Regions from separate parts of the Vagococcus carniphilus genome, predicted to be linked through region 2. Evidence: riboswitches for the same ligand, from Rfam matches in the RefSeq annotation. Region 2 holds a riboswitch; each other region holds the start of a gene.

Region 1 (11,167 bases), 1.4 Mb from region 2:
TTACGGTAAGAAAACAGAAGAACTAGCTCTCTTTTTGAAAGAATATGATTATGTAGAAGGAGCTTCAATCGAAGCGAGTTCAGGTGTTGTACTAACTGAATTAACTCTAGAGAGATTAATCGGGATCTCCAATATGTTACCTACTACAGATGAAGACCGTGAAATTTTAGATGCGTTATTAAATAAGAAACCAGTCTTTGTACTAAATGGAGCAAAAGAATACGCGACTCTTTTGCAGGATAGTCCCTACGGTATGAAAGCTCATGTCAAGTCGTGTGAAGAACAATGGGTAAGATTTGGTGCACAATTTATTACCATCGAAACTAAATCAACTAAAACTAAGACAACTTCCAAAGCTTGGACTATGGAGTACTTACAAAAAGAAGTTGCTAAAGGTGTGACCGTTTTTGAAGTTGAAAAAGGAACGATTATTACACCATTAGCTAAAGATTATATAAGAGAACAACAATTGCAGCTAAATTATGCGAGAAAAGAGGAGTAATTATGTTAATTGGAAAAGTGTCAGGAAGTCTTTGGGCAACCCGTAAAAATGAACATTTAAATGGTTTGAAGTTTCTTTTGGTAGATATTGAAGATGAAACCAATGAAGAAACTATTAAAACAATTGTTGCAGCAGATACTGAAGGTGCTGGTTTTGGTGACTTAGTATTGGTGACAACAGGTGGATCAGCCCGAATTGCACTTGAATCTCCTGGCACTCCAGTTGATGCTGCGATTGTTGGAATTATTGATTCTGTCGAAAGAAACAATCAATAATGAAAAACATTAAAAAGTTAGAGGGATATTAGGAGGTAGCAATTGATGAGTATTAATGAAATTATTATGTATATTATTGCGTTCTTCATGGTTGTCGGGGGAATTGACTACTGTTTAGGAAACAAGTTTAAAATTGGACACCAGTTTGAAGAAGGAATCATGGCAATGGGTTCTCTAGCTCTATCTATGGTCGGGATTATCACATTAGCACCGATTTTAGCTAAAGTATTACAACCAATTGTTGTACCACTTTATACAGCATTAGGTGCTGACCCTGCTATGTTTGCTACAACACTTTTAGCAAATGATATGGGTGGTTACACGTTAGCAATGGAAATGGCTCAAACACCAGAAGCTGGTCTTTTTGCCGGAACTATTTTAGGTGCTATGATGGGTGCTACTATTGTATTTACAATTCCAGTATCATTAGGAATTATTCAAAAAGAAGATCACAAATATTTAGCAACGGGTGTTTTATCAGGTATGGTTACAATTCCTGTTGGGGCATTTGTTAGTGGTCTTATTGCTGGTTTTGATGTGATGATGATTGTTAAAAACTTGATTCCAATCGTAATCGTTGCTGTATTAGTTATGGTGGGATTACTGCTAGCTCCAGAAAAAATGATTAAAGGTTTTACTTACTTTGGTAAAGGTATTGTCATTGTTGCTATTATTGGTTTAATTTTAGGTGCTTTACAACAATTAGTAGGTATCACAGTTATTGAAGGAATTGCACCAGTTTCTGAAGGTATTGAAGTTGTCGGTGGTATTGCTTTAACACTTGCTGGAGCATTTGTATTGGTTGAAGTTATTACAAGAGTCTTCAAAAAACCATTATTAGGCTTAGGTAAAGTATTAGGAATTAACGAGACAGCAGCTGCTGGTTTAATTGCTACTTTAGCAAACAATATTGCTATGTTCCAAACAATGAAAGACATGGATGCACGTGGAAAAATCATTAACGTGGCATTTGCTGTATCAGCATCATTCGTATTAGGAGACCACTTAGGATTTACAGCTGGAGTGGCTAAAGAAATGATCTTCCCAATGATTGTTGGTAAATTAGTTGGAGGTATTACAGCTATTTTTGTAGCAATCTTTATTTCAAATAAAACAACTAAAAAAGAAGAAGTTGTTGCTGAGGTGAGTAAATAATGGATGAAAATCAAAAAAATATTATTGAAGATGTAGTTCGTCAAGTATTAATGGAAAAAATGTCTTCATTATCACAATTTACTAAAAATGTTGACCCAAGTGGTGTTTTATCTGTAAAATTGCCATTACTTGAAGTAGATGAAAATGATCGTTTAGATACGGGTACACCATCTGATGTGGTTTACTGTAAAGATTTAGTTACTTTAGAAGAAAGTCCTCGTTTAGGTTGTGGCCTAATGGTAATGAAAGATACAACTTTTGATTGGACTTTAGAGTATGATGAAGTAGACTATATTATAGAAGGAACATTAACTGTTATTGTTGATGGCCGTAAAATATCTGCTGGACCTGGAGAAATTTTATTTATTCCAAAAAGCAGTAGTATCCAATTCTCAGTTGAAGGAGACGCTAGATTCGTCTACGTTACCTACCCAGCTGACTGGGCATCACAATAAGAAGATTTTAGGAGGATATTATGGTTGATTTAAAAGACGTAAACAAAACATTAAAAGCATTTAATGATATTGTAAATACTAAAAAGCATAACCCATTTGATAAGAAAGGATCTTTGAAAGTAGGAGTCGATTTAGGAACGTCTTCAATCGTTTTAGCTATCCTAGATGAAGAAAATAATCCAGTATATGGAAGTTTTGAATTTGCTGAGGTTGTTCGAGATGGACTTGTAGTCAATTATATTGAGGCAGTTCAGATTGTGACTCGATTAGTTCAAGAAGCTGAAGAGGTTTTAGGTGTTGAATTAACTGAGGCAGCAACAGCAGTACCACCAGGAACTCTGGGAAACGATTATAAAGTAGTCTCTAACGTTTTAGAATCAGCAGGATTAACAGTGACAACTGTTGTTGATGAGCCATCAGCAGCAGCTTGTCTGCTTAATCTTGATAAAGGCGCAGTTATTGATGTGGGAGGCGGCACAACGGGAATTAGTATTATTGAAAATTTCAAAGCTGTTGAGACCATGGATGAACCAACAGGAGGCACACATATGTCTCTTGTTCTTGCAGGATATCATAAGGTATCTGTTAAAGAAGCGGAACTGATTAAACGAGATCGTGAACAAGAAAAGACGACTTTCATGATTATTAAACCAGTTGTTGATAAGATGGCTGATATTACAAAACAATTCTTATCAGAATATCCAGTTGAACCTTTGTTTGTTGTAGGAGGAGCTAGTTATTTTGATGAATTTGCTGCGGTTTTTTCTAAGTATTTAGGAAAAGACGTTAAACGTCCGGATTATCCACAGTTTGTTACACCTATTGGTATTGCTATAGCAAGCAAACAATAAGATAAGAGAAAAAGGTGAGCATGGATGATTTCAGAAGTAAAAAAAATTCCTGCTTCTCGATTAGAAGAATGTTTGGCGATTTTTAAAGACGACGAATTGAACAAAGCTTATAATGGTCAAGTTCTTGATTGGGTAAAAACTGGTATTAGAAAGAATGAGCTTTGGGGAGCCATCTCACAATCCGGGGAAATTATTGCTGTTATGTGGATTGAAGAGAATGGATTCTTTCACGAATACCCTTATTTAGCCTTAATTGGTGTTAAAAAAGAATATCAAGGTCAAGGGCTAGGCTCCTTTTTACTAAGAGTTTATGAAGCAATTGGTCGAAGTTTAAACAAATCAAAAATCACTTTAATGGTTGGCGATTTTAATTATCGAGCAAAAGAGTTATATGAAAGTGTTGGGTATAAAGAGATTGGAAAAGTCGAGTCTGCCTATATGCCAACAATTGCTGAATATATTATGATGAAAAAAATAGATAATTAGGTTTTTTGATTGGAGTTTGATAATAATTGAGAAAAAATTTCACAAAGTTCTAATTTATTATTGAAAAACTTGCCTAATTGTTATACCATTGATAATGTAGAAATTATTAATGTTCACATTTTAATTATTAATTTTTCAGCATTGGGGAATGAGGTGAAAAACCTCGACAGACCCATTCTACTGTAAAGCGGACATACTTCTTGTTATACCACTGTTAAAACTGTAATTGTTTTGGGAAGGTAAGAAGATATGGGTGATGCTAAGTCAGGATATCCAAGCTGAAAAGAAAAAATGATTCTATCGGGAAATTGTTTTTTGTTATCAGCTAGTTTTATATTAAAACTTATTCTTGCTGGTTTAACCATACAAAAACACAAAACATCAATCGATTGAATGATGGTTTGTGTTTTTTTTAATTTATTAAAAAAGGAGTAAGAAAAATGACAACAAAAACAAGAAAATTAACAATCGTAGCACTAATGATCGCACTTAGTATTCTAGGAGGAAACATTAAGATACTTGGATCGATTGCCCTGGACTCATTTCCTGCATTTTTATCAACTATTATTTTAGGTCCTGCGATGGGGATGGTAGTAGCTTTCTTTGGACACATGTTTTCTGCACTTTTTGCTGGCTTTCCAAGCACACTACCTGTCCATTTGATTATAGCAACCTTAATGATGGTTTGTATGTTTGTATACGGTTACATAAGGAACAAATGGAGCGACAGACCGGTACTATCAAAAGTCGCTTCGATTATAGCGGCATATCTAATTAATGTTCCTTTAGATTTACTAATCCTTTACCCAATTTTGAAACAATTGGTTTTCGTTTTGTTTGTACCGTTGACTATAGCAACATTAGTTAACTTATTTTTAACAGAAATTGTTTATGCTGTTTTACCAGAAAAAATCAAAAATTTTTCTATTGTTCAAAACAGTGGTAAGGGGAATTAAGTTATGGCAGGACTTCATGGGGGAAACATTAAAGAAATAGCTGAAATCTATCATTTATCTGAAAAGTCAATTATTGATTTTAGCGCCAACATTAATCCGTTAGGGTTATCAGAGAACTTATTAAAAGTGTTGAAAGAAAATACAGATCAAATTCTACATTATCCAGATTTAAGATACACAGAATTAAAAAAAGAAATTGCTAACTATCATTCATTAACGCCAGAGAATATTTTTTTAGGAAATGGAGCAGCTGAAGTTATCTATTCTTTGGCTAATATTTTAAAAAGTCAGCAGCTTCTAGTGTTGGCTCCAACTTTTTCAGAATACGAAGATGCATTTGCTCACCAAAAAACAAATATTGTGTATTTTAAAACAAAAGACAATGATTTTAAAGTAAATACAACTGATTTAATGATAAAAATCCAAGAAGAAAAGGTAGATACACTTTGTATATGTAATCCTAATAATCCTACTGGTACGATAATTGAAAAAGAAGAAATGATCAAACTTGCAAAATTTTGTCAAAACAATCAGATTTATTTGATTATAGATGAAGCTTTTATGGATTTTGTGGATGAAAAAGAATCTCTAACAACTGAGTTGAGAGGAAATGAGTATTTAGTTATTTTACGCTCATTAACAAAAATATTTGCCATTCCAGGTCTTCGGTTAGGCTATCTATTAACGGATAATTCTCATATGATGGATGACTTAGAAAGTAATGCTATTCCTTGGCGAATTAATTGCTTTGCTGATATGGCTGGTAGAGAGTCACTTAAAGATAAACAATATTTAGCTGAAACATTGAGCTATGTAGAAAAGGAACGCTTGTTTTTAGAGTCTTCATTAACTAAATTTACCGAATTAAAACTAGTTAAAAGTTCAGCCAATTTTATCTTTTTTGAATATCTATCAACTGTGGATTTACAAAAAGCATTGATAGAAATGAATATTTTAATTCGAGATTGTTCTAATTATAAAGGGCTTGATGGTAACTATTACCGAATAGCTGTTAGAACGCGTGAGGAAAATGAAAAATTAGTAGAAGCTCTAGAGAGGTATTTTTATGGCAAAAGTCATAGTTAGTTGTCCTGGAACATGTGGTGAATTAATTCAAGGGTATGTTGAAGATGAGTTTCGTCTAGTTAGTTGTGGCATAAATATGTTTTCTGTAGCGACAATCACAAGTGATCAAGGAGCAGTTAATCAAGCAGGTGAGAAATCAAGAAAAGCACTTGAGGCAACACTAGCTGATTTAGAGATATCTAGTGAGGATGAAGTAAAACTAAGTATCTCTTCATCTTTATCTGTGTCAAAAGGCATGGCAAGTAGTACGGCAGATATGGCAGCTAGCATATATGCAGCAAGTTTATATTATAAAAAACCAATGACGTTAGAAAAAATAGCTGGAATATGCACGTCAATTGAAGCAACTGACAGTAGTTTTTTTAATTCTTTAACGATGTTTGACTCAAGAGGTGCCAACTTCATTGAACAAACAGGCTGGCAGCCAAACTTTTATGTTTTGATGTTAGAACCAAAAGAAGAATTGAATACAGAGGCTTTTCATACTAAAGCAAATGACGAGCTTTTAAAAAAACAAGCTAAATCTTTTAGTAGAGTTCATAACCTTTATAGAGTAGCAGTCAAAGAAAAAAGTCTAGAAAAATTAGGACAAGCCGCACTAAAAAGTGCCAAGTTAAATCAAGAAATTTTACCTAAACCTTTCTTTGAAACAATAGTTGAATTAAGTGGCACGTTCAACTCTTGTATTGGTGTAAATGTTGCTCATAGTGGAACAGTAATCGGTATTTTACTAAGAGATTTAACTGAGGTAGAAACAATTAAACGGGTATTGGAAGATAATCAAGTGACAACTTATTATCAAAAATTGAAGGTATATAGCTCTTGTTATAAAGGACTCCAACAGCAAAAGGGTGGTTAGAATGAAAAAAATATTAATTGGAGCTGCTTCTAGTGGTTCAGGGAAAACAACATTTACTTTAGGCTTACTTGAAATTTTAAAAAGAAGAGGTCTTAATGTTCAACCTTTCAAGGTAGGACCTGATTATGTTGATACCAAGTATCATAGCCGCATAACTAAAAATCCATCTAGGAATTTAGACAGCTTTTTAGTTAGAGATAAAAAAGTTTTGAATTATTTATTTGAAAAGGCAGCATATGAATCAGATGTATCAGTCATTGAAGGAGTTATGGGATTATTTGATGGCTTTGGTATTGACAAGGATTCTTGTTCTAGTTCGTCAGTAGCCAAACAACTAGACTGTCCAGTAATCCTAGTGGTTAATGGGAAATCTGCTTCGACTTCAATTGCTGCTGTTGTTAAAGGTTTTGAAGAGTTTGATGAAGAGTTAAATATTATGGGAGTTGTTATTAATAATATTGCTTCTGAAAATCATTATTCTTTAGTAAAAGGCGCTATTGAAAAATACACGAGAACAAAGGTTTATGGTTATATTCCTAAAAATCCAGCGTTTGCTTTACCATCAAGACAACTAGGTTTAGTACCTGATAATGAAATAGATGATGTGATGGAAAAGATTCATTTGATTGCTGATTCAATTGAGAAAACAGTAGACATTGAAAGTTTACTAAATGACTTAGAAGACGTTCAAATGGAAAAACCAATTTATCCTTTTAAACAAAATAGAAAAGAGAAACCAATTAAATTAGCTATTGCTAAAGACGATGCTTTTCATTTTTATTATCCAGATAATTTAGAACTATTAGAAGATTGTGGCGTACAAATAACTTATTTTAGTCCGATGACAGATAAGCAATTACCTGAAGCAGATGCTTATTATTTTGGTGGAGGTTATCCAGAAGAATTTGCTGATGAACTATCACAAAATAGCGTCATGAGGGAAGCTATTTTTGAAGCTTTTGAAAACAACAAATTTATTCTTGCTGAGTGTGGCGGATTAATGTATCTGGGCGAAACGTTAAAAATTGAAGAGAAAGCGTTTCCGATGGTTGGAGTCTTTGAAGGTGAAAGTCAGATGACGTCTCGTTTAAAAAGATTTGGTTATTGTTACGGCATTTTAAAAGAGGACACTTTGGTTGGTAAAAAAGGTGAAAAAATCTATGGACATGAATTTCATCATTCAACTTTTGAAACAAAAGAACCTACCATGATGACTATGGAAAAAAATAGAGATGGTGAAGTCGTTTCCTCTTGGGAAGGTGGCTATCAAAAACGCAATACGTTTGCTAGTTACCTACATTTGCACTTTTTCCAAAGTGAAGAGTTTGTTCATCATTTGTTAGAAACAATTGCTACTGAGGGTGACAAGTAATGAAGCTTGTGTTGATATTACTCGCTTTTATCTTAGATTTAATACTTGGAGACCCGTATCATTGGCCTCATCCTATTAAGGCTATTGGAAATTACATTAGTTTTTTTCAAAAAAAATGGATACCAAAAACCTTAAGTTCAAAAAAGAAATATGTGATGGGTGGTGTTCTGTGGCTAAGTACAGTATTACTTGCTTATGGAACCACCTGGGCCATTTTAAAAATAGCCTATGGACTTAATACGTACATCGGACATATTGTTTTTATTTATCTAGCCTATACGACTCTTGCGACTAAGAGTTTAGCAACAGAAGGAAAGAAAATTGCTAAAACGTTAGAAGAAGGAACACTTGAAGAAGCAAGAGGACAAGTGGCAATGATTGTTGGTAGAGATACCAGCCAATTAACTGAAGAAGAAATTGCTAAGGCAACTATCGAAACGATTGCTGAAAATACATCAGATGGTGTGATTGCACCGATGCTCTTTTTATTTATAGGTGGTCCGGCATTAGCAATGGCATATAAAGCAGTTAACACATTAGATTCGATGGTGGGCTATTTGACACCTGATTATAAAGAAATAGGTTATGTATCAGCTAAAATGGATGATTTATGGAATTTATTTCCAGCTCGAATTAGTTTTTTACTCTTAGGACTTAGCAGTATTTTACTTAATATGAATCCTAAGCAAACATTTTTAATCGGCTGGCGAGATCGAAAAAATCATAAAAGTCCAAATGGTGGTTATTTGGAAGCTCCGGCTTCAGGTGCTCTAGGTATTCAGTTGGGTGGCAGCCATGTTTATCATGGTGTAGAAATTTATAAACCAACCATTGGAGAACCGTTAAAAGAAGTAGATGGTCACGATATTTTAAGAATGAATTTATTATTGTATGGTTCTTCTAGTATCGGATTGATTATATTTTCAATAGTTTCACTTGTAATAAAAGGCTTTTAAAAATTAAAAAAAAGGAAAGTGATATGTATGATGAATTATATGAAAGATCCAAAAGGAATTGAAGTAGAAAGTTTTGTGATTATCCAAGATACGATTGATGAAATTAATCCTGATTATCAATTTAATAATAAAATGGAAGAAATGATTATTAAACGCGCTATTCATACAAGTGCAGATTTTGACTATTTAGAAAATCTACAATTTACACATGATGTGATTGATGCTATGACATCTTTCTTTAAAAATGGAGGAGGAACTATCTATACAGATACAACAATGGCATTAAGTGGTATTAATAAACGTGTATTGGATAAACTAAATATCTCTTATAAATGTTTCATTTCTGATCCTGAGGTAGTTAAGATTGCAAAAGAAAAACAAATTACTCGTTCAATGGCAGCTGTTGAGCACGCTAGTACTCTAGAAGGAGATAAAATATTTGTTATTGGTAATGCACCAACTGCTATCTACAAAATTCTAGAGATGGTTAGTAGTAAAGAATTAGAAGTAAAAGCAGTAGTAGGTGCTCCAGTTGGATTTGTTGGAGCAGCAGAATCAAAAGAAGAATTATTTGAAAGTGACATTCCAGCAATTGTTGCTAGAGGAAGAAAAGGCGGAAGTAACGTCGCAGCAGCTATTATTAATGCGATTCTTTATCAATTGGATGTGGAATAAAAATGGAAGAATTTGTTTATGTTAATGGTAAAAAAATGAGAAAAGGCTATACAACTGGTTCTTGCGCAACGGCAGCATCTGTTGCAGCGACACATCTTTTGTTGAATGAAGAAGAGTGTGAAGAAGTTGTTGTCTTATCTCCTGTAGATAAAGAAATTAGAATTCCAATCGAATCAATCGAACGAGTGGATGATAAAACAGCTATTGCTTCTGTTAGAAAAAATGGTGGCGATGATGCCGATGCAACTCATGGCATGCTGATTTATTCAAAAGTAACTTTAAGAGACGATACTGAAGTTACGATAGAAGGTGGCGAAGGAATTGGCCGAGTGACTCAAGAAGGATTATTAGTACCAATTGGAAAGCCTGCGATTAATCCTAAGCCAAGAAAAATGATTGGTGATAATATTCGTAAAATGTTAGGAGAATCTCGAGGTGCGGATATTTTGATATTTGCACCAGAAGGTTATGAAATAGCCAAACAAACGATGAATCGAAATTTAGGTATTATTGGTGGTATCTCGATTTTAGGAACAACGGGAATTGTTACGCCAATGTCTGAGGATAGTTGGAAAGCAGCTATTTCAATTGAACTTGAAATGAAGAAAAAACAAGGATTTGAAAAAATCGTTTTAAGCCCAGGTAATTATGGTGAAGATTTTGCCGTTAACAAAATGATGATTGATGAAACTAAAATAGTTTCGATGAGTAATTTTGTTGGTTATGTCCTAAAAGAAGTCCAACGAATTGGATTTGAAGAAGTACTCATGATTGGTCATTTAGGTAAATTAATTAAAGTTTCTGCGGGTATTTTTTCAACCCACAGTAAAGATGCAGATGCTAGAGCAGAAATCTTAGTAGCTAATCTTGCCTTAATGGGAATGCCAATACCTGATTTAGAGCGTGTTTCAAAATGTCTAACAACAGAGGCTGCTGGAGACATTATCAGTGAAACAGGTTATGAAGGTGTATACCAAATCATTGCAGACAAAATAAAATTCCGTAGTGAAAAATTATTAAAATACCGAGATCCTAAAGTAAAAGTAGATGTTGTTTTATTTTCTTCTAAAACAGGCCTCTTATCTTCTACTAAACCAATTAAAGAGTTAATGGAGGAATGGAAATGATTACTGTTACAGGAATCGGACCAGGAGAGACGTCTCTATTGCTCAATCGTGTATTGGAAGAAATTAATCAATCAGATATTGTGATAGGAAGCAGTCGTCAATTAGAAATAGTTCCGGAAGAGTTTCAAGGTGAAAAAAAAGTTTTACCTAAAAAATTAAGTGAATTGGAAATCTTTTTAACGTCTAATATGGAAAAAAGAATCGTTGTATTAGCGTCAGGAGAGCCACTTCTTTACGGAATAGGTAATTGGATGACCGCAAAGTTTGATAAACAAGATGTGCGTATTATTCCAGGTATTAGTTCAATGCAATATATGTTTAGTCAATTAAAACTCTCCATGAATGACACTTTTTTTACAAGTAGTCATGGAAAAGAGCCAAACTATGATGTGATTCTTTTGTTACCAAAAGT
Region 2 (11,167 bases):
TTACTTATTTTGATGAAAGAAAGGCTAAAGTAATAGCTATACCTACCCAAGCAACACCCATAACAGCAGTTGCTTTTTGCATAAACGCCTCAAAGCCTCTTGCTTTTGTTTTTCCAAACAATTCACTCGCACCACCAGAAAAAGCACTGGCTGCACTATTTTGTTTACTTGGTTGCATCATAACAGCAATAATAATTAATACTGATAAAATAAGCATAATGGTTAATAAGACTTGATACACAGTATGTCCTCCTCGTCTCTTCTAAACTAATTGACATCTTTATAATTTTATCATAAGTATCTTTTAAATTCTAGCTATTATGTTAAAAAAATAAAACCTTATTTTTGAACCAATGTTTTTCCGCCAACAGCATAATTTCCTTTTGACATATCAGAAATAACAATTGAAACAGCTTCTTCTTTGGCCCCTGTTGTTCTAACAATAGCCTCTGTTACTTCCTTTACCATCTCATTTTTTTGCTCTTGTGTACGACCTTCTAATAATTCAATATGAACGATTGGCATAATAAAATCTCCTTTAAATTTACTCTTTCTTTCAGTCTAACTCTCTCATACGAATCATGTCAATCTGTTTATTTTTGAAATACTTTTTTTCATTCAAAAAGACTATGAGATAAGTAAGAAACTTAAAATCATAGTCTTTAAATAGATCTAAATCAAATTAAAATACTTTCTCTGATGCTTTTCCTTCTCTGCCCGGTTTCATCTCTACAATACCTTTACTAATTGCACCAACTGGACAAACTAAGGTACACAAATGACAACCGACACATTTATCTGTATTACAATGAGGTACTCGGTTTTCATCATCCCAAACAATTGCTTGATGTGCTCCATCATAACAAGAAATATAACAACGACCACAAGCAATACATTTATCTAAATCAATAACAGGATATACTTTGTAATCACGATCTAATTTTTCTGCTGGAATAATATTTTCATTTGCTAAACCAACAAGATCTTCTAATCGGTCAACTCCTTGTTCATCCATATAATGCATCAACCCATTTTTCATATCTTCAACAATTCGGTAACCATACTGCATGATTCCTGTTGTCACTTGAAGTGTAGATGCTCCTAACAGAATAAATTCAGCTGCATCTTCCCACGTTTCAATCCCACCAATTCCTGAGATTGGTAAGTTTTCAAAGCCTTCTGCTGAACGTAGTTGTTGCATAAAACGTAACGCAATTGGTTTTACGGCTTTTCCTGAATAACCTGAAATAGATGATTTCCCATTAACTACTGGTAAACCGATTTTACGGTCCAAATCAATATTAGCAATTGATTTAACTGTATTAATAGTTGCAATACCATCTGCTCCACCTTCCATAGAGGCTTTAGCAACTGTTACCATATCAGTCACGTTTGGTGTCATTTTAGCCATCATTGGTAATTTGGATCCACGTTTTACAGCGGCACAATATTTACGACACAACTCAGGATTAGTACCTACATCTGATCCCATAGCGTGTGACGTCATTTGAGGACAAGACAGATTCATTTCAATCATATCTGCTCCTGCCTCATCAACTAAACGAGCTAGTTCTTCCCAGTCTTCTTCATTAGTTCCCATAATAGAGGCAATCAGAACTTTCTCTGGGTATTCATCTTTCAAACGTCTTAAATCAGCTAAGTTTTCTTCTAAAGAATGCTCAGCAATTTGTTCCATATTTTTAAATCCAACAAAAGGAGTTCCTTCTTTTGTTAAAATATCAAAACGAGGAGAAACTTCATCAATGACAAAATGCTCAGGTCCAATTGTTTTAAAAACAACGCCACCCCAGCCGACATCATAAGCTTTTTTACACATATCATAACAATTACCTACTGGTGAAGATGATAAACAAAACGGATTTTCAAATCTTACACCTAAAAAATCAATCGACAAGTCTTTATTAATCATTAGTTGTTACCTCCTAAAAATTCATGAATTTCAGCAGCAACTTCTTTTCCTTTTTTAACTGCCCAAACAACCGTCATGTCTCCATGAACGATATCTCCTGTTACAAAGACTTTCTTATCATCCGTTTTAAATCCTGGTGTTAAGACTTGATTGTTTTTAATTTCAATATTTAAATTTTTAGCATCTACTTCTTGACCAACTGCTAAAATGATTTTTTCAGCCTCTACTGCTAATTCATTATTTAAATGACGATGTTTAAATGTGACGCGATTTCCATCAACTGCAACGGGATAATAACCATCAATAATCGTCACACCTTGATTTTGAGCACCTTCTAATTCTTTTTTAGATGCTTTGAACTCACAGAATTCTTCATAAACAACGTCTGTTACTCGTTCTACACCTAATAATTTAAGAGAAGTCACAACATCCATTGCCACATCTCCACCACCAATAACTAAAGCGTCGTTTGGTAAATCGATTGCACCTTGATTATCACGAGCTCTTGATAAAAATGATACAGCAGTTTCACAAGCTGAATTCCCTTCAAACAAGTCAATTATTTTACCTTGACTCGCACCAATAGCAACAATGACTGCATCATATTGTTCCTTGAGTTCATCTATTGTTATGTCATCTCCAATAGTTGTATTAAAAATAAATTCTGCACCTAAATTCGCAATTCTTAAAATTTCATAATTAACAATAGCATTTGGTAAACGATACTCAGGAATACCATATCTTAAGTAGCCACCAGCTTGCTCACTTTTTTCATAGATAGTCACATCATAGCCGAGTTGTAATAAAGAAGCTGCTGATTGCAAACCAGAAGGTCCACTACCTATAATAGCTATTTTTTTACCATTTGATTCACCTTTTTTTAGAATCTCCATTTCAGTTTGTTGCTCGAAATCAGTCACAAATTTTTGAATCCCACCAATATTAATTGGTTTGTCAATTTGAGATCTTGCACAACCCATCTCACAATATTTTTCAGTTGGGCAAACAAGAGCACAAACAGCGCCTAAAGCGTTGTTTTCTCTAATTGTTTCAGCAGCACCTTTAAAATTTCTAAATCTCACGCTTCTAATAAACGCTGCAGGATCAGTTCCTGCTGGACATGCTTTTGAACAAGGGGCATCCAAACAAAGCAGACATCTTTCTGCTTCTTCCATAATCGTCAGCATTGAATACGATGGTTCAATTTCTTCTAAATACTTATTATTCATAATGGCATCCTCACTTTATTTGTTTTTAAGGAAATTCCTTAAGCGCTTTTTAATTGTGATAAAAATCACATGTATACTTAAAAAAATATTGTTTAGAACGATTATAAATTATTTGCAAATACTATTATAATATATGTCTATTTTACCTTTTTATCCTCTTTTTTACAATAACTATTTTAAATAATAAATAAAAAGTGTCCATTAATTAGAATTATTATAATTAAAAAAGAGTTATTCTATTAATAGAATACTCTTTTTCATTTTATTTCCTCAGTTGTCCAACATTTAATCCAATAATAGAACCTAGAATAATCAAAATTCCGATTATTTGATAAGAATAAATGGTTGCGTCAAGAATTATGTGTAAATGGAAAAAACCATTCTGTCGGTTAAGTTAAAACATTGATTCTAATGTATCTTGTATTTCTTTAAAACCTTTATGAATCCGACACAAAAATTTCTGATTATAGTTGTTGAATTGAGAAACTAAGAATCTCTCTAGAGATTCTTCATTAGGGAATTGTTCTTTTCTTTTTGTATATTTCTTTAATTGTTTGTTAAAACCTTCAATCAAGTTAGTTGAATAAATGGTTCTTCTGATTGATGGAGGAAAATTATAAAAGGTTAATATAGCAGGATTCATGAGTAATTTAACTACTCGTGGATACTGCTTTTTCCATTTATCTATCATAAAACTTATTTGATTCATAGCTTCTTCTTTTGAAGCTGCTTGATAAACCAATTTAAAATCATTACAGACTTCTTGTCGATCACTAACACGAACCTTATGAGCAATATTTCTAGAGATATGGACACAACATTGTTGAAATTGAGCATTTGGATAAATACTATGGATACTATCGTCAATGCCGCTTAAACCATCAGTTACGACTAATAAAACCTCTTCTAAACCACGGTCTTTTAGGTCTTGAAGTATTTCTTTCCAAACATACGAAGACTCAGTTGGAGCAATACTAAACCCAAGAACCTCTTTGGTCCCATCCAGTCGGATACCTATGACAATATATACAGCTTCTTTTGAGACAGTTTGTCTTTTTAAAGGAATGTGAGTAGCATCCATAAAAATGATTGAGTATTGGGATTCTAAGGACCTTTCTTTAAAAGCAACAACATCTTCAGATACTATTTGAGTGATATTGGAAATGGTTTGTGGTGTATAGTAATGACCATACATTTTTTCAATCAACTCAGAGATTTCAGACATAGTGATTCCTTTTTGAAATAATTGGATAATGGTGGTTTCTAAAGAGTCGTTACTTCTTTTATAAGCAGGCAACGTTTGTTGAGAAAACTCTCCATTTCTATCTCTAGGAATTGCCAAATTTAATTCTCCATACTCTGTTTTAAATGAACGAGAATAATTCCCATTTCGGGAATTACCTGAATTAAAACCAGTGCGATCATATTTCTCATAATCAAGAAAAGCCGTTAATTCAGCTTGTAGCAGTGTATTGATAGCTAATTCTAGATGACGACGGAATAAGTCATCCAAATCACCTTTATTGATTAGTGTTTCCATAATTTCTGTAGTAAAATTAGTCATGAGAAAGTCCTCCTATAAAATTTCGGTTGTGGTAACTTTAATTTTACAGAATGGACTTTCTTTTTATCTACCTAAAATTTCTATTTACACAAAATATTTTACGCTATCGAATAAATAGGCTCACCTAAGATAAGAATTCCTGCAAGAATGGTAATGACAGGAGATAAATTAGAGAATAAGCCAATAGTTGATGCATTAACATGATGAATTGCATAGTTGGATAAAAAAGCACTTCCTAAAGAAGATAGTAATCCTAAGTACAACACAGCAATCATGTATGGACTATGCACTAAGGGTTCAAAATAACTCGTTTTGGTAAAACCTAAAATATGTTGTAAAAAAGAAATAGTGGTAAAGACAATCATTCCAAAAGTTAACATGAAAGTTGTCATATCAATTGTTTCATATTTTACAGATACTTTCTTAGCTGTAATAGTATATAGTCCAGATGATAATGCAGATAAAAACATTAAACTAGTTCCAAATAAACTAAACTCTACAGCCGTTCCTTGTCCCTTTAAATTAATATAAATAACTGCACCAAAAGATAGGATAACAACTAACTTTTGTTTAGCATTTGGTTTCTCCTTTAACATCACAATAGCCAGAATCATAATGATTATAGGTATTGTCGCACTAATAATTCCCGCTTCAAGTGTTGTTATATAAGATAGAGACAATGTTTGTAATGAAAAAAAGAGAACCGGATAAAATATTCCTAAAGGAAGTAAATCTTTTATTACTTCCTTCGTTAACAACTTATTATGAGGCAAAATTAGTCTTAATATCCAAATACCAATACTTGCAATAATAAATCGATGAGATAGTTGAGTCATTGGATCTGCGTACCCTAAGCCCTCCTTCACAAAAAGATAGGATAACCCAATAATACTAACTTGTATCAAAATAGCTACGTGAGCCTTAATTTGTTCTTTCATTTTTTTAATCTTCCTTTCTATATTGATTGTAGTTTCTTCTTTAAATAGATACAATGACTTCGTATACAATCTGTACCGGTACAGTTAGGAGAGGTTTAACATAAAATATATGACTGTTTATTCTAAAATAAAATGCGATATTCAAAATGATCATTATCAGGAAGGAGAAAAAATTCCTTCTTTAAGAAATTTAGCTAGTACTCATCAATGTAGCCTAGAAACAATAAAGAAAGCTTTACATCTTCTAATAGAAGAAAACTTACTCTATTCTAAAGATAGAAGCGGCTATTACGTTCTTCAAAAAACCCATACAATTCCTGAAATCTCTAAAAATGGTGTCATTGATTTTACATCCTCAAAAGCGAATTGTATCACTTTCCCTTATAGTGAATTTCAATGGTGCCTAAAAAAAGCAACAGAAAATTATAAAGAAGAATTCTTTAGATATGGAAAATCCCAAGGTTTACCAGAATTAATCCAAACGTTACAATCTTGGTTTTCAACACAGCAACTCTATGTTAAAAAAGAAAATTTATTTATTACAACTGGGATCCAACAAGCCCTTTTTATCTTAAGTCGTTTAACTTTTCCAAATAAGAAAAATCAAATACTTATTGAGATGCCAACTTATCATTTAATGCTAGATTTGCTAAAACTTGAAAATTTACCTTTTTTAACAATTGACCGAAATGCTCAAGGAATAGATTGGGAAAAATTAGAATTTTACTTTAAGGAACATTCTATTAAGTTTTTTTATACAACCACTCGATTATCTAGTCCTCTTGGTTTATCTTATTCTGAGAGTGAAAAGAAGAAATTAGTTCAACTTGCTCAAAAATATGATGTTTATATCATTGAAGATGATTATTTAGCTGATTACGTAACAGACTCTACTAATCAACCTCTTCATTTTTATGATACGTCAGAGCATGTTATTTATTTAAAGAGTTTTTCTAAAATTATGTTTCCAGGATTAAGAATTGGTGCTTGCCTTTTACCAAGTCAATTGGTTTCTTCTTTTCAACAATACAGAGCGCTCCTTGAAATAGACAGTGCTATGTTTTCTCAAGCAGCTTTAAATCTTTATATAAAGTCGGGCTTATTTGATCAACACATCAAACAAACACAACTTTTACAAGAAAAGAGAAATCAAGCATTCATTCAAGCATCACAAAATTATCGAGATCTAAAACTTTTTAATACAGATAATTTTAAATCTAGCAAAGCATTTTTAACATTACCTTCTATTATTAGTCCTTCTTCTTTTGAAAAAGAGTTAATAAACCAACAAATAAAATTGGATGATATGAACCGTCATTTTTTAAATAATACGTCAAATAAACAAAACGTCTATGGACTTGAATTATTTAACGTCAATACGGAACAAATTGAAACAGGCCTTGCTAAAATTGTTGATGTCTATGAATCTATTCAAAATAAATAGATGACACAAAAATGAGGCTGACGTGCTTGTCAGCCTCTGTACTATTTAGTAGCTTTTAATTATTGATTCTAACTATTTTTTTATTTGAAATTTCATAGACAACCTCTGCCGTATTTTGAATAAAGGTCTTATCGTGAGAGGTGAAGAGTACTGTTCCTGGATAACTTTGGATCAAACTTTCTAAAGCTTCTATTGTTCTTAAGTCTACAAAATTGGTTGGTTCATCTAAAATTAAAATATTAGAAGGCCTAAGCATTGTCAAAGCTAGAGAAACTCTCGTCCGTTCTCCTCCACTTAAAACATTGTAGCGTTTAGTCAATTCATTTTGAGTAAACCCAATTTTGTGTAGAATACTTCGAACAACTGCTTCTTTATAATCTGTTTGATTCATCAAGTAAGTAATGACTGATTCATTATGATTCAATTGATAAGCTAGTTGCTCATAGACTGAAATGAACGCTTTAGATGAAACGGATATTCCTTCTTTTGCTTCTAAAATCGCGTCAAGAAAAGTTGTTTTTCCTGATCCGTTCTCCCCAACAATAGCAATTTTTTTACCCTTTTCAAATTGAAAATCTACATCTTCAACTAATACTTTATTCTCATTTACTAGAGTTACTTTATCACCTTTGATTGGAAAATCATTATGAAGCATCTCAAATTTAGTTTTTGGAAAACTAATATGCTTTTCATTTCCCTCACTTGTCACCACTTCTAAACCAGATAATCTTTTTTCTAATGTTTTCACATTTTTTTGAATACTTTTTTGAACCGTATCTTTTTGTTTCGATGAGGACAATCGACTTGGTTTAATCTGTTTCTTTGTATTTTTCTTCCTATTTTGAGTCAGTTTATCAACTTGCTGTTTGCTTTTTTCGATAGATTTTTCTAAACTTTTCTTCTGATTTTCGTAATTTTCATAAGTCTTTTTCTTTTCCATCACTTCTAAATCTTTTTGACGACGATAGTCTTCAAAGTTTCCGCTATATTCTTTTACTTTACCATCCGATATTTCCCAAATCTTAGTCGCTAATTCATTTAAAAAATAGCGATCATGACTGACAAATAATAGTGTTCCATAAAAAAATCGTAATTCTTCTATTAAATAGGAAATACTTCTTTGATCTAAGTGAGTCGTAGGTTCATCTAAAATCAAGCCTTCTTTATATTCGGATAAGATATAAGCTAGATTATATTTGGCTTTTTCTCCTCCGCTCATTTTTTCAATAGAATAATCTGGCACAGAAAATCGACTTAATATCTCTTCATTCACTTCACCATTCATTGGCTTTTCTGTGTGATTTAACTGATCAAAATAAGAAAATTCAATTTGAGAGTTAACACTACCTTTTCCTTCAGGCAATCTTCCCTCAATAGCTTTTAATAAAGTAGATTTCCCTTCACCATTATTTCCGATAATACCTATTCTTTCATGTTGATAAACCATCAGTTTTTCAATTTCTAGTACGGTTTTCGTACCATAAACTACATTTAAATCTTCAATTGTTAATACTAATTCTTTCATTATTACGTTCTCCATTCGAGTCTAACGCAGTAAAAAAGAACACAAAAAAGAGACAGCCGTAGCGTGCCTCTTCACATTTTAGATAGATAAAAATAAACATGTATCCTTAAAAAATGCCACATTGCTAGACTTTTACATTATTTGATTGATTTGTTAGTCTTGAAAACGCAATTCGAATTCTTCCAGGCATGTCTATTCCTCCTTGATAAATTATTAACTAAATCATAGCATAAATTACTTAAAATTCAAGAATTATTAAATATTCACTAAGTTTAATCTAAAAAAAAAAAGTTTGTTATCTTTTTTATTATATAAATAAGGTCTTTTTCAACTATTTATGGCAGTGTAATAACAATTCTCAATTAACTCTTGCAGAGTTATTCTGATTTTGTTACTATAATCACGTGATAGTATATGTGAAAAATGGGAATGAGGTGAGAACCCTCGACAGCCCCTTTCTTCTGTATAACGGACGAAATCTCAAGAGCCATCGAAAGAGAAGGCGAGAAAGTAGAATGAAGTTGAGTCAGAATACCTTTTTTACATAACCTTCAGATAATTCGATTGGGGAATTGTCTTGTTTAAAGATCCGTATATACTGGTTTCTTTTCACAAGGCATTCTAATAACTAGAATGTCTTTTTTTTGTCTGAATCTATCTAAAAACCAATTACGAAAGAAAGGAGTTTACAGTAGATGCGTAAATATTTTTGTGATACTTGTCACTTTATTTATGATGAAAAAGAAGGCGATTGTAAAAACGGTGTACCTCCTGAGACACCTCTTAATGAATTGTGTGACTCTTTGTGTAACCGTTGTCAAATGAGAGATTTGAGCCGATACCATGTGATGTTTCCTGAATATAGAAACTTAGAAGCAAATTATTATTTTGCCTTTTCAGGTAAATGGCACATTGATTTCTTTTTATCTTATTTAAAGCAATCAGGAATAGATTCACCTAGCATTCTTGAGATTGGTTCTGGCTTAGGAAGAGCCGCTTATCCTTTAGTATCCCAAGGTTTTCAAGTAACTAGTGTTGAAAGAAGTAGTGATTTTGTTTCACTACTACAAAAACAAAAATGGTGTGAAACATCTGCCTTCGAACTAATAGAAGGAGACATTTTTTCTTTATCACTAGAGAAAAAATTTGATGTCATCTTACTAACCGATTCAACCTATCAAGAATTAATTTATCAAAGAAATGAAATCGAATGTCTAGCCATGCTTTCATCTCTTTTGACACCAAATGGATTCTTATGGATTGAAACAATGACAGCAACTAAATCGCATCAAACATTGAGAAAAAAAGATCTTGATTTAAGAAGAGAAATCATCTTAGAAAGTACTATTTCAGTTTCACAACAATATTTTACCTATCATCATGTATTTGAGTTATTCCGTGATGGTGTTTCAAAAGAAAGAAGTATGGTAAGTCGAACACTTCCAACCGTTTCTCTTGAATCAATGCTTAGCCATCTACCAAAATCATTGGAGTTTAAAGATGCCTTAACTTTTCCAAAGGAAGGAAAAATTAAAACAGATCATCCTCTGCAAAATTGGACAGACGGCGGTTATCCATTAGCGACTTCAAATCCATTAGTAAAAAAAGAAATTATTATTTTAAAAAACAAAGGAGATTTATAATGAAAAAGAAATTATTAGGCATGTTAGCAGTAACTGCACTTATCTTTACTGGGTGTGGAGCAAATGATTCAAAAACTGAATCAACGAAAGAATCATCAAAAGGTAACAGTGAATCAACTGTTATTACGACTTACAACTACGAAAAAAAACCAGTAGAACAAACTTTTAAAAAAGTTCCTGAAAAAGTTGTTGCTGTATATCAAAGCCCAATCGAAATTATGTTAGCTTTAGGTTTAGAAGATAAAATGGTTGCTGCGTCTCAATTAGATACAGATGTTAAACCAGAATTCAAAGATGCTTTCAAAAAAGTTAAATATTATGATAAAGCACCTAGTAAAGAAGAAGTATTAAGCTTGAATCCTGATTTTATTTTTAGTTGGTATTCTTATTTTGGTCCAGATACTCTAGGTGATATTGATTTCTGGATGGATCGTGATACTAATACTTACATGTCTCAAAATAGTGGTGTTAAAACTCCTAACACTTTAGAAAATGAATATGAAGATATTTTAAACATTGGTAAAATTTTCGATGTTGAAGATAAAGCTCAAAAAATGGTCGATGACATGAAATCAGAAATTGACAAAGCGATTAAATTTGCTGAAGGTAAAGAAAAAGTGACTGCTGTTATTTTCGAAGTTAATAAAGACGGTCAATACCGTATTTATGGTGCTGATAGTATTGGTGGCGATATGGCTCAACAAGTTGGCGCTGAATTAGTAGCAGACAAAAATGGCAATATTACAAAAGAAGAATTAGTTAAATTAAATCCAGACGTTATCTTCAGTGTTTACTACGGTGAATCAATTGAAGAAAAACAAGCTTTAACATCAATTACTGAAAATGATGCACTTAAAAATTTAGATGCTGTTAAAAATGAACGTGTTTACCCAA
Region 3 (11,167 bases), 880 kb from region 2:
GTCCACCACTTAAATCAGCATAAGAATGATTGGCAAATTGACTTAATCCAAATTCTTCTAACAACTGATCTACTTTTTCATAATCTTCTTTTCTTGGTTGACTAAACATCCCTAAATAAGGGGCTTTTCCCATTACAACATAGTCTCTCACTGAATAAGAAAAAACAGATAATAATTGCTGTTGAACATATCCCATCTCTTGAGCGACCTCTTTTGGATTCATTCGATGAATTTCTGCGTCATTAATTTTTACCGTTCCACTAACAGGAGTTAACAGATTGACTAGGCAATTTAACAACGTCGATTTACCTGCTCCATTTGGTCCTAAAATGACTAAACTTTCACCACTATGAAGGTCAAAATTAACATTAGAAAAGGTAGGAGCTGATTTAGGATAGGCAAAAGATAAATTCTTTACTTCTAATTTCACACTAATCGCGTCCTTTGCTTTAATAATAATAAGACATAGAATGGAGCTCCTATTAATCCTGTCAAAATACTTAATGGTAATTCTGCAGAAGTTAAAACTCTTGCTAAAGTATCAACTACAATCATAAAGATGGCACCAAGTAAACAAGCTACTGGGAGTAATCTACGATTATCATCTCCTATAATCATTCGTCCTAAATGAGGTATAACTAACCCTACCCAACCAACTGTTCCACTAATTGAGACAGAAGACGCTGTTAAAAGTGTTGCCCCTAGAATAGCCAATGTTCTTACGCGAGTCACATTGATTCCAAGTGTTTTTGCCTCTATAACTCCTAATGACAAAATATTAATTTGCCAACTAAGAGCTAATAACAAAACAGTTGCAAATAAAATCACAGGAAAAATCCTAACTAAGTCTGTCATTGAAACTTTTGCAATACTTCCCATTTGCCAATAAGTGATTTCTGCTAGCTCCGTTTCAGCATCAGCCATGTATTTAATCATTCCTAAAATTGCTGTCATTAATCCACCTACAATAACACCTGATAAAACTAAAATAATCATCGTATTATTACGAACAAGTTTAGGAATAAACATTGCTAACCAAACAGCAACTAATCCACCTAAAAAGGCAGTTAATTGAACAAGTTGGCTACCAACACCTAGTAGAATACCTGCTGCTGCTCCAACACATGCTCCCGCTGAAACACCTAGCATATCAGGAGATACCAAAGGATTTCTAAAAATCCCTTGGTAAACTGCTCCTGACAAAGCTAAACTACTACCTATTAAAATAGCAGCTAAAATTCTTGGCAGCCTTAAAGTAAAAATAACACTTTCTTCCATTCCTGAAAGACTCTGATCCAGCATTTTTCCTTTAATTAAGAAAACCCGTATAACATCTTGTGGACTAATCCAATAGCGTCCAATGCATAAAGCAAGCAAAGCTGTAACACCCAGTAATAAAGTCATGACTAAAATCAACCATTTCACATTCCATTTGTTTATGTTGTTCATGTCTTCTTACCTCTTATTTACTTTCTTTATTCGCCTCACGATTTGTTATAAAATCCATATCATCAGCTGATAAATTGTAATCAAAGAAATCTTTGTAGAATATTTTAACTTCTTTTTCAAAGTCCGCATCAGAGAAAATTTCTGGTTGAATTTTAGATGCCATGTAACGAACCATTAATGGTGTTTCAACTCCAGCAACATCCCAACGATAGATTCCTTTTGGTGTTTTATAAACTTGTTTTTTCTGAACTGCTGAAATTTTACTCCAGTCCTTACCTTCCATCTTATTATCATATAAATCACTTGGTTTAGATTCATCAAAATTAGTTAAGAAAATAATATCAGGATTCCATTTATAAATTTGTTCCATATTTAATTCCACATTACCTTTTCCAACTAAATCATGAGCCACATTTTCGCCACCTGCTAATTCAATGACTGTATCATTAACATACACACTAAAAGATTGTAATTGTAAGGTCTCGCCTCTCATAAATAAAACTTTAACTTTATCAGCCTCTTTAACTTTATCTTCTTTAGATAATAAATATTCATGTGCTTCATCATAGTTTTTATTAATTTCATCTGAACGTTTTTCTTTTCCTAGTAACTGACCAACAGTTGAAAACCCTGCTTTTAAATTATCAATCGTATCACTGTTAATCATAACTGGAGCAATTCCCAATTTTTCAAGTTGCTCTCTTTCTTTTGTTTGACTATCCCATAAAAGAGCTACATCCGGTTTAACATTAGCTATTTCTTCCATATTGATACCGCCATTATTATCAATGTAAGACGTATCTATTTCTCCCATCTTAGGTTCCATCTTAGGTAAAATCGAAATATCATAAGCTTGTTTTGTTCCTTCTCTTGCACCCATAATATGATCTGCAGACCCATCAACAGCATAAACAATAGCTGACCATGGAAGAGGTGTAATGGCCATTCCATTTATTTTTTTAGGAACCTCAACCTTGTTTCCAGCAATATCTTCTACTATATGAGTCTCTTCTTTCTTCGTTTCCTTAGTCTTAGTACTATCTTGAGTTGAACCACAACCACCTAATAATAGCGCAGTACTTAATGCCATTCCCATGAATAATTTTGTTTTACTTGTCATTAAAAAAACTCCTTTATCTTTTTTTATAAACAAAAAAACCAAGGAAACCTAATAAACAGTTTCCTTGGTTTTTCTTTACATGAATTAATTAATTAATACACCATAAAAAAACCACCTAATGAATCCGTTAGGTAAGCCTATAAAAAAAGGTTGATGTATCCTGACTCAAGTTCATCGTAAATAATCTTACTTCCCAGTTTTATCCAGTGTATTAAACGATTACGTACTCCCTCTTACAGTGGCGGTCACCGTGTTGGTTTTTAACCAACTTCCAATCAACCAATCTTTCAATAGCCTCATTGTAGCACCGATGAGAACCGCTTTCATTAGAGATTGATTAGTATTTCACTTCACATTATCTTTGATCAACACTTCTCTTAATCATCTTGTTATCTTATCTAATGATCAAATTTTAATCAGATAGTTACACCTTGCATTCATGCTCTAAGCCCGATATAATCGGATAGACACACAAATTTGTGCAAAATAAAAAAAGTGAGGGATTACATGATTACTGTATCAAACGTTAGTCTGCAATTTCCAGATAAAAAATTATTCGAAGATGTAGATATTAAATTCACACCAGGAAATTGTTATGGGTTGATTGGCGCAAACGGAGCTGGAAAATCAACTTTCTTAAAAATCTTATCAGGAGAATTAGACCCTTCAACAGGAAGCGTCACACTAGGTCCAGATGAACGTTTAGCAACTTTAAAACAAAATCATTTTGACTATGAAGAATACACTGTTTTAAACACTGTTATTATGGGACATAAACGCCTTTATGAAGTGATGCAAGAAAAAGATGCTATTTATATGAAAGCTGATTTTTCAGATGAAGATGGCATTAAAGCAGCTGAACTTGAAGGTGAATTTGCTGAATTAAATGGATGGGAAGCAGAACCTGAAGCTTCAAGCCTTTTACAAGGATTAAACATTCCAGAAAGTCTACATGATTTAAAAATGTCAGAACTAACAGCTGGACAAAAAGTAAAAGTTTTACTAGCGCAAGCTCTTTTTGGTCAACCTGATGTCTTATTACTAGATGAGCCGACTAACGGATTAGATCGTGACTCTATTGCCTGGTTAGAAGAGTTCTTAATCAACTCAGAAAATACGATTATTACTGTATCCCATGACCGTCACTTTTTAAATAAAGTATGTACTCACATGGCAGACTTAGACTTTGGAAAGATTAAATTATTCGTAGGTAACTATGATTTCTGGTTAGAATCAAGCCAATTAGCAGCTAGACTTCAATCAGATCAAAATGCTAAAAAAGAAGAAAAAGTAAAAGAATTACAAGAATTTATTGCTAGATTTAGTGCGAATGCTTCTAAATCTAAACAAGCAACATCACGTAAAAAAATGTTAGATAAAATTGAATTAGATGATATTCAACCTTCATCAAGACGTTACCCATTCGTTGGCTTTAAAGCTGAACGTGAAATCGGAAACGACTTATTACAAGTAGAAAATATTTCTAAAACAATTGATGGTAAGAAAATATTAGACAATGTTTCCTTTACACTAAGAAAAGATGATAAAGCAGCCTTTATTGCAAAAGATGACATCACAACAACTGTTCTTTTCAAAATCATTATGGGTGACATGGAACCTGATTCAGGAACTGTTCGTTGGGGTGTGACAACAAGCCAAGCTTACCTACCAAAAGATACTTCTGATGAGTTTGATACAGATCAATCAATTGTTGATTGGTTACGTCAATATGCATCAAAAGAAGAATCTGATAATACTTTCTTACGTAGTTTCTTAGGACGTATGTTATTCTCTGGAGAAGATGTGCTGAAATCAGTTAACGTTCTTTCAGGGGGAGAAAAAGTTCGTTGTATGCTATCTAAATTAATGCTTTCAAAAGCTAACGTCTTAGTTTTAGATGATCCTACAAATCACTTGGACTTAGAATCAATCACTGCATTAAACGATGGCTTAATTGCTTTTAACGGCTCTATTTTATTTGCTTCTCATGACCACCAATTTATTCAAACAACAGCAAATAGAATCATTGCTGTATCTGATAATGGTGTTGTTGACCGTGCGGAGACAACTTATGATGAATTTTTAGAAAATGAAACAGTCAAAGAACAATTAGCAAAAATCTTTTAATATAATAAAAAGCTGACTCACTTTACTTGAGTCAGCTTTTTTTATTTGTATATTGCCCAATAACGAATGGCTTCTTGCTTTAAAAACTCTTCTTTAAATTCTTTAACTGTATGACTTTTTTTCTTCGTATCACTTGGATTATTTAACCAAAACGTATTTGTTTCCTCGTTGTACCCAGATAATACCATAATATGACCTATCTCAGTAAAATAGCCTGGTTTTACAGAAATAATAACAGGATGACCTTTCATTAAATGAGCTTTTACAAGCTCCATGTTATCTTCTAAATCAGCAAACAGATAATTATGCTCTTCTGCATACATACCGAAGATACTCCATGATGTTCCTTGATCTTTAGAAAAGAATCGATTGCCTGACCATTTTAAAATATCTAAAGGTGTTTCTTCTTTTTTGTCTAAATAAGAGGAAACCATTGCTAACGAGGCTATTGCGCATCCGTTAATCTCCAATGTATTTTGAATAGGATCCCCATCTTCTACCCCATAATAAGTATCTTTCCAACGTTTATCTGTTTGTAAAACTAATGGTATCTCCATTCGATTTTTAAATTGATTAGCACTTATTTTATCATTTACTTCCTCTAAATAAGTCTTTTTAACTACTTTTTTCTTAGCTAACTCTTGTTTTTTCTGCTGCTCTAGAGCAACTTCTGCTTGTTTAGCTAAACAATCGTTTATATACATTGAAAAAAAGCCAAAGACTATCGTTAAGATGCCCAAGGAAAGTAACCAAACCGGAGTCTTCTTCTTCATAAAATTCCCCCTGACTCATCTTAGTTTTTACCCTAGTTCCCATTATGCCAAAGTTTGATCTCTTTTCATACTGTAATCTCTTATTTTTAGTTAATAAAAAAACCGCAATAATTTGCGATTTTTTATTTATCAATACCAAAAGAAAAGACAGCAATTGCCCCGTAACCTGTATGACTTGAAATCGTTGGTCCCATTGGCAATAATTCAACATCTTTCACATTCAATTTTTTAAGAATCAACTCTTTCACATAATTACCTGCTTCTAAATCTCCTGCGTAGGCAATTAATAAAGTTTGACTTTCTTCATTTATAATCGTGCGTTTAGTCTCGTCGACAATTTTTTCTAATGCCTTTTTTCGACCTCTAACTTTCCCCACACTAATTAATCTTCCTGCTTCATCTATATGAATAATCGGTTTAATTTTTACTAAACTTCCTATTGTAGCTGATGTTTTGGATATTCTTCCTCCACGCTCTAAATGATTCAAATCATTAACCGTTACCCAAGAATGGACTTTATTAATAGTGCTATCTAACCAGGCTATGACTTCTTCTAAGCTTTTGCCTTGATCTCTTTGGTTAATAATTTCTTTTATTAAGAGACCTTCACTTAAACAAGCTGCTTTAGAGTCAACAATTGTAACAGGTAATTTTCCATTCTCTTCTTCTAACATATTTAATGCAGAAAGAGCATTATTAAATGAGCCACTCAAATTAGATGAAAAAGCTAAATAAAGTAACGGCTCCTCACTACTAACATATTTTTTAAATACATCAGAATAAGTACCAATATTTATTTGAGAAGTACTAGGCATAGCACCTTCTTTTAGCTGTTCCATAAACCAGTTATAATCAAATGTTTTTCCTAAATCATCTACATATTCTTTATTATTCAAATTAATAATCATGCTAACTAATTGAATATCATTTTTTTCGATATAATCATAAGGTAAATCGCAACATGAATCTACCAACAAATCAAATTGTCTTTTCATTTTATTACCTCCTCCTTTCATCTTACTATCATTTATAAAAAAAAAGAAGAAGTTTTTTAACTTCTTCTCCAATATATTAGACTAAACTTGTGCCCAGACACTTTCTAAGACATTTGTTTGCGTTCTATCAGGACCAACTGAAAAAGTTGAAATTCTAGCCCCAACCAATTCAGAAACACGATGTACATAGTTTCTCGCATTTTCTGGTAATTCAGCCAATGTTTTACATGATGTTATATCTTCTGACCAACCAGGCATTTCTTCATAGATTGGCTTACAACGAGATAACTCTTTTAAACTAGCTGGATAATGATATATTTTTTCTCCATCTAACTCATAAGCTGTACAGATTTTTACAGTTGGTAAACCTGTTAACACATCTATTGAATTTAGAGATAAATTAGTAATTCCTGATACACGTTTAGAATGACGCATCACCACAGTATCAAACCAGCCGACACGACGTGGACGACCTGTTGTTGTACCGTACTCACGTCCAACCTCACGAATTTGTTGGCCTGTTTCATCAAATAGTTCAGTTGGAAAAGGTCCATCACCTACACGTGACGTATAAGCCTTACAAACCCCTACTACTTTATTAATTTTAGAAGGTCCAACACCACTACCAATTGTAACACCACCAGCAACTGGATTAGAAGAAGTAACAAAAGGATATGTTCCTTGATCGATATCAAGCATCACGCCTTGGGCTCCTTCAAATAAAACACGTTTACCTTCATCTAAAGCATCATTTAAAATGACTGAAGTATCTGTCACATACTGTTTTATTTCTTGTCCATATTGATAATATTCTTCAAAGATTTCTTCAAACAACAAAGGTTCTGAATCAAACATTTTAGTAAATTGACGATTCTTTTCTTCTAAATTAACGCGCAAACGTTCTTCGAAAATTTCTTTATCTAAAAGATCAGCAATTCTAATTCCTACACGAGCAGCTTTATCCATGTAGGCTGGTCCGATTCCTTTAATAGTTGTTCCTATTTTGTTTTCACCCTTAGCATCTTCTTGAAGTTGATCTAATTTAATGTGATAAGGTAAAATCACATGTGCTCGATCTGAAATTCTCAGATTAGTTGTCTCAATATTGTGATCAGCTAAATAATGTAATTCTTTTACAATCGACTTTGGATTAATGACAACTCCATTACCAATCACACTAATTTTATCTTTATAAAAAATCCCAGACGGAATTAAATGTAGTTTATATGTTGTCCCATCAAATTGAATCGTATGACCAGCATTGTCTCCACCTTGATAACGTGCAATTACTTCAGCATTTTCACTTAGAAAATCTGTAATTTTTCCTTTACCTTCATCGCCCCACTGCGTTCCTACTACTACAACTGATGACATATTAACACTCCATTCTATTATTCGTATTACTTAACTATTTTAACAAAATGTTTTTTATTTTTCAATAAAACCGAACGTTATTTATTTATTTTTATAAAAACAACTTAATTACGAACATTAAAATTCTTCTCTTGGAGATAGTGAAGAAAACTTATTGTATTCTTTTATAAACAGTAATTCGACTGTTCCTCTAGCACCACTACGGTTTTTCTCAATAATAACTTCTATCACATTATTTGTTTCTGGTGGTTCCTCATCTTCACCGTCTTCACTACGATAGTAATCTTCACGGTAAAGAAAGGCCACAATGTCAGCATCCTGCTCAATCGAACCCGATTCCCTAATATCACTTAAAACGGGACGCTTATCTTGTCTTTGTTCTACTCCACGTGATAACTGTGATAAAGCAATTACCGGTACTTTTAATTCTTTAGCTAATTTTTTTAATTGACGCGAGATTTCAGATACTTCTTGCTGTCTATTTTCTCGACCTGTTCCTTCGATCAATTGAAGGTAGTCAATTAAGATCAAACCTAGCTCACCTTGTTCTTGATGAAGTTTACGACATTTTGCTCTAATTTCAGAAATTTTGATTCCTGGAGTATCATCGATAAAAATATTAGCTTTAGATAAACTACCCATAGCTACAATGATATTGTCCCATTCTTCATCTGACAACTGACCTGTCTTTAAATGACTTGCCTCTACTAAACCTTCTGAGCAGAGCATCCGATTAACTAAGGACTCTGCACTCATCTCCAAACTAAAGATAGCTACTGATTGGTCTGTTTTAGTTCCTACGTTTTGAGCAATATTTAAAGCAAAGGCTGTTTTCCCAACAGCAGGTCTTGCAGCTAAAATGATTAGCTCTTCTGCTTGAAGTCCTGCAGTCATTTTATCTAATGCATGATATCCCGTAGGAAGACCTGTGATAGCTTCACCTTGTTGGGATAATTTTTCTATTTGATTAATTGAATCTCCTAAAACATCTGCAATAGCCAAAAAGCCACTTCGATTTCTTTTTTCAGAGACTTCTAAAATTTTTCTTTCAGCTTCATCCAAAATACTCTCTACATCTTCATCTTGTTCAAAACCACTTGTAACAATATCAGTCGCTGTTTGAATTAAACTTCTTAGTAAAGACTTTTGTTCGACAATTTGAGCATAGTAACCTACGTTAGCTGCAGTTGGGACACTCAAAGTTAATTCTGATAAATAACTAACTCCACCAATGTCTTCAATCATATTTTTTTGTTCTAATTGATCCTTCACTGTAATAGCATCAATTGCTTCATTACGGTTGTTTAAATCAATCATAATTTGAAAAATAGTTTGATGAGAACGACGATAAAAATCTTTTGCCTCAATATATTCCATTGCTTCTACAATTGAATCTGAGTCTAAAAAAACAGAACCTAAAACTGCTTGTTCTGCTTCAATACTTTGTGGTGGAATTCTATCTTGTTGGATAAGTTCCATTTTAAAATAATTCCCCTATCCTTCTTTATTATTCAGCAACAACATGAACACGTAATTTAGCTGTTACCTTTTGATGTAGCTTAGTTGGGACATTAGTATAGCCCAATGCTTTAATTGGTTGTTTTAAATCCATTTTACGTTTATCAACTTTAATTTTATGTTGTTTTTCTAACGCATCTGCAATTTGCTTAGAAGGAATAGAACCAAATAAGCGGCTATCTTCTCCAGCTTTAGACTTAATAACCACTTCAAAATCTTCTGCTTCAATAATTTCTTTTAATTTAGTGGCTTCTTCTAATACTTCTGCATCTTCTTTTTCTTTTGCTTTTGTTTTACCTTTTAATTCACTTAAATTTTTTGCAGTTGCTTCAACAGCTAGCCCTTTTTTTAGTAAAAAGTTTTGTGCATATCCTACAGCAACATCTTTTACTTCACCTTTTTTACCTTTACCTTTAACATCTTGTAAAAATATAACTTTCATAGAGAGTCACTCCTTATCTATATTAAAAAATCTAAATTCATTACCTATTCATTTTAACATAATAATGAAGTTTCATGAAATAAATATAAACGTAAATGTTTCACGTGAAACAAAAAAGACATTCATTAAAATGAATGTCTCAGTGTTTTATTGTTCTTCACCAACGAATGGTAATAATCCCATAATTCTTGCACGTTTAATTGCAATCGTTAATTTTCTTTGGTGTTTAGCACAAGTACCAGTCACACGACGTGGTAAAATTTTACCTCTTTCAGAGATAAATCTTGATAATAATTCTACATCTTTATAATCGATGTTATCAATATGGTTAGCTGTAAAGTAACATACTTTACGACGTTTTCTTCCGCCTCTTCTTTGTTGAGCTGCCATTGTTTGCCCCTCCTATTCTATTTTTAGAATGGTAAATCGTCATCCGAAATATCTATTTGTGATGAGCTTCCAAATGGATCTGCATCACGATCGAAACTCGGCATTTCGTTTTTACTTGAAGATTGGCCAAATGATTGATTGTTTTGATTTTGAGAAAAATTATTGAAATTATTTCCTGAATCCTGATTACCAAAGCCACCTGTTTGTTGTCTTTGTTCAGATACACTACGTGATTCTAATAATTGGAAGTTATCACATACTACTTCTGTCACATAAACTTTTTGACCTTGTTGATTTTCATAATTACGTGTTTGGATACGTCCAACAACACCCAATAGCGTACCTTTTTTTGCATAGTTCGCTAATGTTTCTGCCGGTTTTCTCCAAATAACACAATTAACAAAATCAGCTTCGCGTTCTCCACTTTGATTAGTGAAGTTACGGTTAATAGCCAAATTAAAAGTTGCTACAGCTGATCCATTAGATGTAAATCTAAGTTCTGGGTCACGAGTAAGTCTTCCTACTAGCACAACGTTATTAATCATTTGTCGATCTCCCCTCGTTTAATTGTTTCACGTGAAACATTTTTAGTTTTCTTCTTTAACAACCATATGACGTAAAATATCGCCATTGATTTTAGCTAAACGATCAAATTCATTGATTGCCTCAACATTTGCTGAAGAAACTTTAACGATATGGTAGATTCCTTCACGGAAATCTTGGATTTCGTAAGCTAGACGGCGTTTGCCCCATAACTTAGATTCCAATACTTCTGCACCGTTATCTTTCAAAATTGAGTCGAAACGATCTACAAGAGCAGTTTTTGCTTCCTCATCAATGTTAGGACGAATGATGTACATAATTTCGTAGTTTGTTGCCTGATTCATTGATTTTCACCTCCTTATGGACTAAAGGTTCCTAATTTTATTAGGAACAAGGAAAGTAAACAATTTGTTTACTCACATTTCATAATTTTACT

What was found. A riboswitch is a leader RNA that binds a small molecule or an ion and turns the genes downstream of it on or off. The one in region 2 is predicted to bind cobalamin.
Region 1: it holds a riboswitch for cobalamin, as region 2 does, so the genes downstream of both, H9L18_RS11630 (ECF transporter S component) here and H9L18_RS05095 (methyltransferase domain-containing protein) in region 2, are expected to answer to the same signal.
Region 3: it holds a riboswitch for cobalamin, as region 2 does, so the genes downstream of both, H9L18_RS00665 (ABC transporter substrate-binding protein) here and H9L18_RS05095 (methyltransferase domain-containing protein) in region 2, are expected to answer to the same signal.

What each region holds. Positions count from the first base shown of each region.
Region 1 covers NZ_CP060720.1:2,387,751-2,398,917, reverse strand. The annotation lists gene H9L18_RS11660 (hypothetical protein) at 1-502, shown strand, start outside; gene H9L18_RS11655 (EutN/CcmL family microcompartment protein) at 505-777, shown strand; gene eutH (ethanolamine utilization protein EutH) at 823-1,932, shown strand; gene H9L18_RS11645 (cupin domain-containing protein) at 1,932-2,387, shown strand; gene eutJ (ethanolamine utilization protein EutJ) at 2,408-3,238, shown strand; gene H9L18_RS11635 (GNAT family N-acetyltransferase) at 3,263-3,724, shown strand; cobalamin riboswitch at 3,844-4,021, shown strand; gene H9L18_RS11630 (ECF transporter S component) at 4,165-4,680, shown strand; gene cobD (threonine-phosphate decarboxylase CobD) at 4,684-5,766, shown strand; gene H9L18_RS11620 (GHMP family kinase ATP-binding protein) at 5,747-6,625, shown strand; gene H9L18_RS11615 (cobyrinic acid a,c-diamide synthase CobB) at 6,627-7,997, shown strand; gene cbiB (adenosylcobinamide-phosphate synthase CbiB) at 7,997-8,953, shown strand; gene H9L18_RS11605 (cobalt-precorrin-8 methylmutase) at 8,984-9,628, shown strand; gene cbiD (cobalt-precorrin-5B (C(1))-methyltransferase CbiD) at 9,631-10,755, shown strand; gene H9L18_RS11595 (cobalt-precorrin-7 (C(5))-methyltransferase) at 10,752-11,167, shown strand, end outside.
Region 2 covers NZ_CP060720.1:1,017,125-1,028,291, reverse strand. The annotation lists gene secG (preprotein translocase subunit SecG) at 5-241, opposite strand; gene H9L18_RS05130 (2-hydroxymuconate tautomerase) at 340-525, opposite strand; gene preA (NAD-dependent dihydropyrimidine dehydrogenase subunit PreA) at 683-1,930, opposite strand; gene H9L18_RS05120 (FAD-dependent oxidoreductase) at 1,930-3,159, opposite strand; gene H9L18_RS05115 (IS256 family transposase) at 3,554-4,723, opposite strand; gene H9L18_RS05110 (DMT family transporter) at 4,822-5,661, opposite strand; gene H9L18_RS05105 (aminotransferase-like domain-containing protein) at 5,771-7,105, shown strand; gene abc-f (ribosomal protection-like ABC-F family protein) at 7,161-8,630, opposite strand; cobalamin riboswitch at 9,013-9,187, shown strand; gene H9L18_RS05095 (methyltransferase domain-containing protein) at 9,326-10,273, shown strand; gene H9L18_RS05090 (ABC transporter substrate-binding protein) at 10,273-11,167, shown strand, end outside.
Region 3 covers NZ_CP060720.1:137,087-148,253, forward strand. The annotation lists gene H9L18_RS00655 (ABC transporter ATP-binding protein) at 1-430, opposite strand, end outside; gene H9L18_RS00660 (FecCD family ABC transporter permease) at 427-1,449, opposite strand; gene H9L18_RS00665 (ABC transporter substrate-binding protein) at 1,463-2,569, opposite strand; cobalamin riboswitch at 2,701-2,906, opposite strand; gene H9L18_RS00670 (ABC-F family ATP-binding cassette domain-containing protein) at 3,077-4,696, shown strand; gene H9L18_RS00675 (C39 family peptidase) at 4,738-5,469, opposite strand; gene H9L18_RS00680 (DegV family protein) at 5,592-6,464, opposite strand; gene H9L18_RS00685 (adenylosuccinate synthase) at 6,546-7,838, opposite strand; gene dnaB (replicative DNA helicase) at 7,956-9,317, opposite strand; gene rplI (50S ribosomal protein L9) at 9,346-9,798, opposite strand; gene rpsR (30S ribosomal protein S18) at 9,946-10,188, opposite strand; gene ssb (single-stranded DNA-binding protein) at 10,212-10,733, opposite strand; gene rpsF (30S ribosomal protein S6) at 10,776-11,075, opposite strand.